DNA from 3 places in the Corynebacterium ammoniagenes DSM 20306 genome. Region 1 is predicted to be linked to each of the others. Evidence: riboswitches for the same ligand, from Rfam matches in the RefSeq annotation. Region 1 holds a riboswitch; each other region holds the start of a gene.
What was found. Region 1 has a riboswitch for thiamine pyrophosphate ahead of thiM (hydroxyethylthiazole kinase). Riboswitches for the same ligand answer to the same signal wherever they lie in the genome.
Positions count from the first base shown of each region.

Region 2: another riboswitch for thiamine pyrophosphate. It lies ahead of CAMM_RS04525 (thiamine phosphate synthase); the one in region 1 lies ahead of thiM (hydroxyethylthiazole kinase).
Region 3: another riboswitch for thiamine pyrophosphate. It lies ahead of thiC (phosphomethylpyrimidine synthase ThiC); the one in region 1 lies ahead of thiM (hydroxyethylthiazole kinase).

Region 1 covers NZ_CP009244.1:108,623-111,833, reverse strand. The annotation lists gene thiE (thiamine phosphate synthase) at 1-426, opposite strand, end outside; gene thiM (hydroxyethylthiazole kinase) at 423-1,238, opposite strand; TPP riboswitch at 1,293-1,388, opposite strand; gene CAMM_RS13035 (hypothetical protein) at 1,871-2,080, shown strand; gene CAMM_RS00555 (threonine aldolase family protein) at 2,181-3,211, shown strand, end outside.
Region 2 covers NZ_CP009244.1:979,764-982,974, reverse strand. The annotation lists gene thiO (glycine oxidase ThiO) at 1-716, opposite strand, end outside; gene CAMM_RS04525 (thiamine phosphate synthase) at 719-1,396, opposite strand; TPP riboswitch at 1,391-1,503, opposite strand; gene CAMM_RS04520 (alpha/beta fold hydrolase) at 1,561-2,556, opposite strand; gene CAMM_RS04515 (acyl carrier protein) at 2,591-2,884, shown strand; gene CAMM_RS04510 (HAD-IIA family hydrolase) at 2,881-3,211, shown strand, end outside.
Region 3 covers NZ_CP009244.1:709,746-712,956, reverse strand. The annotation lists gene thiC (phosphomethylpyrimidine synthase ThiC) at 65-1,879, opposite strand; TPP riboswitch at 1,876-1,986, opposite strand; gene CAMM_RS03420 (FAD/NAD(P)-binding protein) at 2,355-3,211, shown strand, end outside.

The sequences.
Region 1 (3,211 bases):
TGGCCGGATAACACCAACGCCGAGATAATCCACGGTGCCTTCCGGTAATGCGGCCACGGCCTGCAAGTGTTCTTCGGTATTAGCCGTCAGCCCCACGATGGCATCAGGACCTAGTTCTTCGCGGGCTTGTACCACTGCGGCGTCACCTTGTCCGACGTGCACACCGTCGATGGCAATCCCGCGTCGATAAGCTTCAACGGCGACATCGACGCGGTCATTGATCACCAACGCTGCCCGACCGTCGATTACTTCTGCAAGCTCTTCGAGCTGTTGAAGCTGCTGGTCAAAGCTGGAATGCTTATCGCGCAACTGCACTGTGCGCACCCCGCCATCGACAGCAGCGCGCACCGTTTCTTTCACCCCACGCTCCCCGCATAACTCGCGGTCCGTGATGAAGTAAATCCCGTAATCGTGCAATTCGTTCATGCCTGCACCTTTTCTTCGCGGATTTTTTCCGCAGTGGTGATATCGGCAGCGGTGAGGGTGGATAGGGCATCGATAAGCGAAACTGCGAAGGAACCTGGGCCGGCAGCCTGCGCGGCGGCCTTTTCGGCGGCGATGTCATAGACGCAATGCGCTGCCGTAACTGCCTCTACCGGGGCGTAGTCACCGCGCACTGCGGCAAAAGCCGCAATCAACGCACCCAATGCGCACCCACCGCCGGTGACCTTGGTCAACAACTCATCACCATTGCCCACGCGAATGATCCGCTGACCATCAGTAATGAGGTCCTCGGGACCAGACACCGCAACGACGGTGCGCAAACGCTGAGCCAAAGCGATGGCCGCGGGCGCGGCAGCATCGGTGGAATCAACCGACTCCACGCCCTTGCCGCCTGCTCCTTCCCCGGCTAGCGCCAAGATCTCTGAAGCATTGCCGCGAACCGCAAAGGGATTTTGTGGTGCCAGCTGTTGTGCCAACCTCGTGCGAATCGGCAAAAAGCCAATGGCCACCGGATCCAAAACCCAGGGCGTGGCGGCATCATTAGCGGCAATCACCGCTTCTTCCATCGCCTCGCGCTGCTCGGGCGTCGGCGTGCCCAGATTGACCAAAAGCCCACTGGCTACCCGGGCAAAAGAGCCCGATTCACCAACGATATCCGTCATGGCTGGTGCCGCACCAATGGCCAATAAAACATTAGCGGTGAAATTAGGAACGACGGAGTTTGTAATGCACTGCACCAGCGGATGGTGCGCGCGCAGCTTATCCAGCAACGCAGCATTGGGGGAAAGGCTCATCACGTTCAACTTTCTTCAAGAGCGAAGCCAGATTGTCCCTCGTGATCGCACGACCAGTGTCATCCCGGACAATCCCTTCGCCAGTCCTAGCTAGATCAGGTTCAACGGGTGTAATCTCAGCCGCTTTCTACGGCACCCCGTGTCTGTACTCACCACACTAACTGACCTCAACCTCGCTGGGCAACGGCCTCTCCCCCACTCGGTGTACCGTGTGCTTCACAACCCGGCGCGCAGAAACTGTAGCGCTGTTTCAAGGAGAGATGATGAAACCCATGCACGATCCCGTCGCGCATAGCTTTGCAAAGGACTATGCACAAGCATTCTCACGCCTCGTCTCTGAAAATTGTTCAGTACATGATTCGATCCTGTAACCCCGACCTGCATAAGGAGTGCCGATGAACAGCATGTTTATTATCTACCGAGGCAGAACTGTGACCTGGGACGATAGCCCAAACGATCCGCGTACGTGGACAGTTGTTTGTGGATCAGTGTGGACAGAAGATGAGGTCCGTAGCCTGGCAGATAAGGCCCGAGCAAAAGGAACACCTCTCATCTCGGCCGAGGTGCCTCTCGCATTCACCGTAGATCCCGACTCTCCACCAACTTCCGTATTCATTCCAGGCCAGATCTCCATGGACCAAAACGATCCGCTGGCCGCAGAGTTCAGTGACTTTATCCCAATGAAGGCCTACTTAACGCGGGAGGAAGCAGAACAAGGAGAAGATGACTGGGATTACGTATGGGAGTTCCCTCTTCCGTGGATTAGCAGGTTCATGCTCACCCCTTTCACACTCGACCAATTCCCAGATGACCGCATGGACCCCCACAAGTTCTCGCTGTGACCAGCTTTGCTGTACATGATTCTCTAGACACTTCGCGACGCCACCACTGGGCGGTGGTGTACCGTTTTTAGCAGAGCCCGGCATTCCTGAAGGAGATTTTGTGAAACCCCTGCACGATCCCGTCGCGCATAGCTTTGCCTCCGATAATTATTCGGGCATTGCCCCGGAGGTACTGGCGGCGTTGACGACAGCTAATGGCGGGCACCAGGCGGCATATGGGGCGGATGAGTACACGGCATTGCTTGACGATGTCATCGTGAAGCATTTTGGCTCCACCGCCACCGCGTATCCGGTTTTTAACGGAACTGGCGCAAACGTTGTGGGCTTGCAGGCATTGTTGCCGCGCTGGGGCGCGGTGATTTGTGCTGCGACTGCGCACATCAATGTCGATGAAGGCGGCGCACCCGAACGCATGGGCTCAATCAAGTTATTGCCCGTGCCAACCAAGGACGGCAAGCTCACCCCGGAATTAGTCAACCGCGAGGCATGGGGATTTGGCAATGAGCACCGCGCGCAACCGCTGGTGGTTTCCATTACCCAGACCACAGAGATGGGTACCTGCTACACCCCAGAGGAAATTCGGGCGCTAGCGGATCATGTGCACGCTCGCGGCATGGCCCTGCACATGGATGGCGCGCGTCTTTCAAATGCGGCCGCAACACTCGGGCTGCCGCTGTCTGCTTTTACCACCGAGGCCGGCGTAGATGTCCTCAGCCTGGGCGGCACCAAAAATGGCGCACTGGGTGCGGAAGCCGTAGTGGTTTTAAACCCCGATGCGCTAGTCGGTGGCGCGGAGGCGTTGCCGTTTGTGCGCAAACTATCGATGCAATTAGCTTCCAAAATGCGCTTTATCTCCGCACAAATCATCGCCCTATATGAAGGCGACGTGTGGCTTAACAACGCTCGTCATTCCAACGCGATGGCCAAGCGCCTGCGCAGCAAACTCGAAGAAGCCAACCTACCGGGCTTGAAATTTACCCAAGCCACCGAATCTAATGCGGTCTTTGCCACCCTGCCCGACGGCATTGCCGATGAACTGCGCCAAAACTTCCACTTCTACGACTGGGATGCCACGCGCAATGAAGTGCGCTGGATGTGCTCCTTCGACACCACTGAAAACGACATTGACGC
Region 2 (3,211 bases), 870 kb from region 1:
AGGACATCGCCATAGACTGGGCGCAGTTGCAGTGGGTGCTCGCCGTCAAACCACCCGGTAATCTTCGCCGCGCCCAAACCGGCGGCGAGGACCGTGACGTCAGAAGAATCAACCTCGATACGCGCACCGGAGCTCAAAGTCACGCTCTGATGCGTGGTCGACTGCGTGATAGTAGAGACGGTCTCGCGCACGTGCTGTGCTCCCCTGGCAAGGACGGCATCGAAGAGCGCGCGGGCGAAAAGGCGCGGGTCAAGCTGGTGGTCGCCGTCGATGGCCGCGGCTTTCGCAATCCGCGGTGAAAGAGCTGGTTCCAACTGACGGGCCTGGCGGGTGGTCAGTGTCTCAATGTCGAGGTCTTCGGCTTTGATGTAGTCGATGAGCTCGCTTAAGTGCTGCGCATCTGCGCGGTCTGCGCCAATGAGTACGGTGCCGTCGGTGCGGTAGCCGGTGGGCAGGTCCGTGTGTTGTGTGACGCGTTGAATGAGATCCGGATACAGCCTGGCGGATTCTTTCATGAGTGGGACCAGCGCTTGCTGCTGGTATTGCACCTCCGCGGTGGGCGCCAGCATGCCCCCGGCATGGTGGGTGGCACCGGAGATAGGGTCCGGATCGATGAGGGTGACCTCAAAGCCTGCGTCTTGGAATTCAAAGCAGGTGGCCAGGCCGATGATGCCGCCGCCGATGACTATGGCGTGCCCTGTTGTACTCGTGGCCATGTTTATGCACCTGCCCTGTTCTGGCCGGCGGAAAAGTCAGCGATGACTTTCTGGGCAAGCTCGGTGGCGGAGGGGGCGTCGCGAAAGGCGCGGACCATCGCCACGCCAGCGATACCGGTGGCAGCAAGTTCTGCAACGTCTCCAGGTTGGACATCGCCGATGGCGACAATCGGTAGCTTCGAAAGCTCCACTAGGTGCGGATAGCCTTCTAAGTCGATGGGTCTCCGACCAGAGTCTTTGGTGGGCGTGGGGCGAAAGGGCCCGGCGCCGACGTAATCGATGATGCCCGCATACTCGTTGGCTTGGTGGATGAGCTCGGCGGTTCCGGTGGTTAGACCGATAATCGCATCGGGGCCTAAAAGCTCACGCACTGCTGTGACGGGGATATCGCTTTGGCCCACGTGCACGCCGTGGACGGGCAGCCCGCGGCGCATCAAGATCGCGGCGATGTCCACGCGGTCATCGATAAGCACTTTTGTTGCGGGATTTGTGTCAGCAACGGCCAAAGCTACCTGCTCGGCGAGCTGTAGTAGCTGGCCTGCTTCAATGGGTTTGGAACGAACTTGGATTACTCCCGCGCCGCCCGCAGCAGCCTGCTGGGCAGTGTCCACAATCTCATCAATTGAGCCGTTACCGGTGACAACATAACAACGCAGATCAAGTTGGGCATGGTGTGGCACCAATGTCCTCGCTTCCTTCGACGGTCTTAACCAGACAGGTTCAAACGGTCCGGCGCCGCTATAGCGCTCATCTCAGCCCACTGCGGTGGGCACCCGTTGAGGTAATCAAAACCAGTCAAGCGCGGGAAGGAAGTTTTGTCAACAACACCTTAAGGTTTTATCTTTTAAGCAGCAGAAATTACTTCATCAATAGCTTGAGAGATTTGCTCCGGCTCTTCCAAAATGACCATGTGGCCGGAACCATCAATCACTTTAAGTTCCCCCTGACCCCATTTTTCACAGATCAGTTCTGCTTGGCTCATCGGGGTGACAATATCCATCGAGCCGATAATGACCTGGCCATGTAAGGTTTTTAATCGCCCTTCGGCATCAAATTCTGCATGCTCGGTCAGATCGTCAAAATAGCCGACGAAGCTGGCCAGCGGCGTATCCAATAACATCGCCGTGTGAAATTGCAGGCGTTCCATTTGCGGGAAACCTGCGACCAAAGCAGCAAGCGTCGGGGCGACTACTTGGGCAATGCCAAAGCGCAGGCGGTTAAATTTATCCGGCACGCGACCGATGGCGGAATAAAACGCCTTGGCCACCCTGGATTGCAACAGGCGGGTGACGCCTTTATCGGAAAAGCGCCGCATGGATGTGGAAATTAGCAGTGCGCCGGAGATGCGCTCGAAGATATCCTGCGGGGCGCGGCGGATAAGATTTAGCGCAATCATCCCGCCTAAAGAATGCCCGACGACCACGATGCGCCCGTTATCTTTCGGCAAGCGCTCTAAAATCACCGCGAGCACATCATCTGCCGCGGCATCAATGGTGCAGTTACTCGCGGGAACACGGGAGGATAGGCCGTGGCCGCGGACATCGACAAGCAAACTGCGAACATCAGACCGCCCGCGCAGGTGCTCTACCTGGTCACACCAACCTTCCGAGGACAGGCAATAGCCGTGGATAAAGACAACCGTGACATCGGCATTGGGGTTGCCCACCTCATACCAGGCGATGTCTACGCCGTCATTATCGACCTCGCCTTTGGCATCTAAATTCCCCAGGCCCGGCGCGGTTTCGTGATCATGTAAGCGCTGATGCACCAAGCGCTGGGTGGCGCGGTGTGTGCGGCCTTGTCCGCGGTAGGCTGCCGCGACCCTTTTTCGTTTATACATATGGATATCTATTGTAGAAGCTAAACTTAAGGGCATGTCCAATGACCTCAGTGCTCAACTACGTGCCCACCTGCAAGGCCAAGAAAGCCCGGCCGCATCTACATCTGGTGCTCCCGACTACTTGCGGCTGATTTCAGAGATTACCGGGGCAGAACTCGATGATTTAAACCCCGAGCGCAGCTTGGACGATCTGGGGCTGACCTCGTTAAACATGATTGAGTTTGCAGTGCGTGCCGAAGATCAGTTGGGCGTGAAGTTCGAAGAATCCGATGCTCTAGCGCTTAAAACGCTGGACGATGTAGCCAAATTTGTGGAGGCACACCAATGATTTCTTATCTTTCTGACATGGACGGGGTGCTCATCAAAGAAGGTGAGATGATTCCGGGCGCAGATAAATTCCTGCAGACGTTAAATGACAACGACATAAAATTCATGGTCTTAACCAATAACTCCATGGCTACCCCGCGGGATCTTGCAGCGCGCCTGCGCTCGCAGGGACTAGATATCCCGGCCGATAAAATCTGGACCTCGGCGCTGGCTACGGCGAAGTTTCTCTCGCAGCAATCGACTGAGCGCACCGCCTATGTCATTGGCGAATCTGGGTTGACCACCGCGCTGCATGATGCCGGGTGGATTTTAACCGATGGCAATCCGG
Region 3 (3,211 bases), 600 kb from region 1:
CAAAACCTCAGGCTGGCTCGGGATCCGCATTGAAGCATTGTGGAAACGCGCAATAGTTGTTGTGCTAATTAGTTCGCTCGCCGGTGCTTTTCACCAGCGGATCCGGTAGATACACCTGCCCGCCTGCCGCGAGGAATTCTTGGCTCTTTTGTTGCATGCCCGCGATGGCGGCCTGAGCTTCAGCGCTTCCATAGGTATCGCGGATATCTTGCGATATTCTCATCGAGCAGAACTTCGGCCCGCACATTGAGCAGAAATGCGCCGTCTTGGCGGGCTCTGCCGGCAAGGTTTCATCGTGAAATTCCTGCGCGGTGACGGGATCTAGGCCCAGAGCAAACTGGTCATTCCAGCGGAACTCAAACCTCGCCTTCGACAGCGCATCATCGCGCGCGGTTGCGCCGGGATGATTCTTCGCAATATCTGCCGCGTGTGCAGCAATCTTATACGTAATGACACCAGTTTTAACATCATCCCGGTTGGGAAGGCCGAGGTGTTCTTTCGGCGTGACGTAGCACAGCATCGCTGTGCCATAGCGGGCGATTTCCGTCGCACCAATGGCGGAGGTGATGTGGTCATAGCCCGGAGCAATATCAGTTACCAATGGTCCCAGGGTATAAAACGGTGCACCCTTGCACAGTTCTTGTTGGCGTTCGACATTTTCACGAACCTTATGAAATGGGATGTGGCCAGGTCCTTCAACCATGACCTGCACGTCATATTCCCAAGCCCGTTCGGTCAGCTCAGCTAGGGTGTCTAGTTCGGCGAATTGTGCTGCATCATTAGCATCAGCGATTGAACCGGGGCGGAGGCCATCGCCAAGCGAAAAAGCAACGTCATAGGCGGCGAAAATCTCACACAGCTCATCGAAATGTGTGTAAAGAAAGTTCTCTTGATGATGAGCCAAGCACCACCCGGCCATAATCGATCCGCCGCGAGAGACAATCCCGGTGACTCTATCTGCCGTCAACGGCACGTACCGCAGCAGCACCCCGGCATGTACCGTCATGTAGTCAACGCCTTGTTCACACTGCTCAATGACTGTATCCCGATAAATCTCCCACGTGAGAGCATTAGCGTCGCCGTTGACTTTCTCCAGCGCCTGGTAGATGGGCACAGTACCGATTGGAATCGGCGCGTTTCGCATAATCCACTCACGAGTGGTGTGAATGTCATTGCCGGTGGAAAGGTCCATCAAGGTGTCCGCGCCCCACTTTGCTGCCCACTCCAACTTCGAGACTTCCTCGTCGATTGAACTGGTCACCGCAGAGTTTCCGATGTTGGCATTGACTTTCACCAGGAAGTTTTTCCCAATGATCATCGGCTCTGACTCCGGATGATTGATATTCGCAGGAATTATGGCGGTTCCTTGCGCGACTTCGCGTCGAACCATCTCCACATCGCAGTTCTCACGCAGGGCAACGTAACGCATCTCAGGTGTGATGATTCCCTGCCGTGCATAATGCATCTGCGTCACGGTGCGTCCGGCACGCGCCCGAATTGGCACTGGGGTGCGGCCCTTCCACTGCTGGGATGACGCCCCGCGTCGCACGGCAGTGGGACCGTCATCTTCCAGACGCACGCCACGCGATTGGTAGGTTTCTGTGTCTCCGCGTGCGGCAATCCACTTCGCCCGCCACGGTTCCAAACCTTCCTCTGGCACACTGCCTGGTCCCATTGTCCGATAGACCTGCAAGGGCTCATTGGGGGTTCCATCAGGTGAATCACTTTGGTGGATTTCCGTTACTGGAACACGAATTCCATGGTGAGTGTCACTTATCCATCCGATGTGGTGGGAAGAATGCTGCTCGGTTTTTCCTGAGCTGTGTGCACCGTTAAGTGATTTAGACACACCTGTGCCACTGATTTTTGGATCAGACATTGAAGTCTCCTACTTTCCTACGCCGGTATTAACCGGATCAGGTTCAACGGTCTCGGACTCCATTAGCCCGATCTCAGCTCCTCAAAGGAGCACCCGCATGGACATTCCTTTTCTACCACCGACCAACATCCACGGCAATAGCTTCCTCAGGTACGACGGCGCCCTTCGAGCCCTGAAGCTCAGGGCAAACTAGCACCTTAGCTACCCAATCAGCCGATGAACTGAAGCTTGAATTTTAAGCAATTAAATTCAAATTTTCTGCAGATGCTGATTTTTATTCTCCCTATCGAAGAATCTACAAATACGCGCTAACTGATCATTCGCGCAGTAAGTACAGCTCGCTTCCGAGGCAATTAGATTCAAGGACCATTCACACCCTGAACCACTCTTACTACTTTTAATAGACAGGTTGGTATAGTCTTGAATAGAAATCAACAGACTTCATGGTCTAAGAATTTTAGGGATGAAATATACTATGCCAACTACTTCGCCTTCGATTGCGATAATCGGACTCGGCCCGCGCGGTGTCTCAACACTGGAGCGCCTCGTCGCCCACCTCAACGCCGTGGAAAATCCTCCTCAGGAGTTCCACCTTCATTTAATCGATGAGGCTCAACACGGCAGCGGCCGCATTTGGAATACTTCCCAAACCAAAGCACTGTGCATGAATACCTTCGCCCATGGCATGACGCTCTTTTCCGAGCCGGGCTCCACGGTTGATGCGCCGGTCGTGGAAGGTCCCACGATTTATGAATGGGTACGCCTGCACTTAGGTCATAATGAAGAAGTATCCGCGGAAAAGCGGGCATACGTCGACAAGCATCCGCTTGACGATGCCCTCTGGGAACGCTTTAGCACCGAAGAATTAGAGCAGATCCGGCCCGAGTCTTATCCCCTGCGCGCGCTCTATGGCTATTACCTCGTCTGGTTTTATAACTCGGTCCTGCAGGACATCCCTGAGTGGGTGCGCGTGCACAGCCACAAGGCACGAGCAGTGTCGATTGAAGACCACGGTGACTTTGATGTCATTGCATTAAACAATGGCGAAAGCGTCCAAGCCTCCGCCACCATTGCTGTTACCGGCTGGCAAAAGCAGGGTCTTGCTGAGCAGGAAAAGTGGATTGCACAGACCTTAGAAGATCACCCAGATCTTAATTGGATTCGCGCGAATAATCCTATTGAGCAGGACGTTTCCTCCATCAAGGACAATGAAAAGGTACTGTCGCGCGGTCTAGGCATGGGCTTTTTCGATATTTTGATTTTGACCACCGAAGAACGCGGCGGCCAATTCGTGGAAGATTCCAACGCCGCGGGCGGCCTGCGCTATATCGC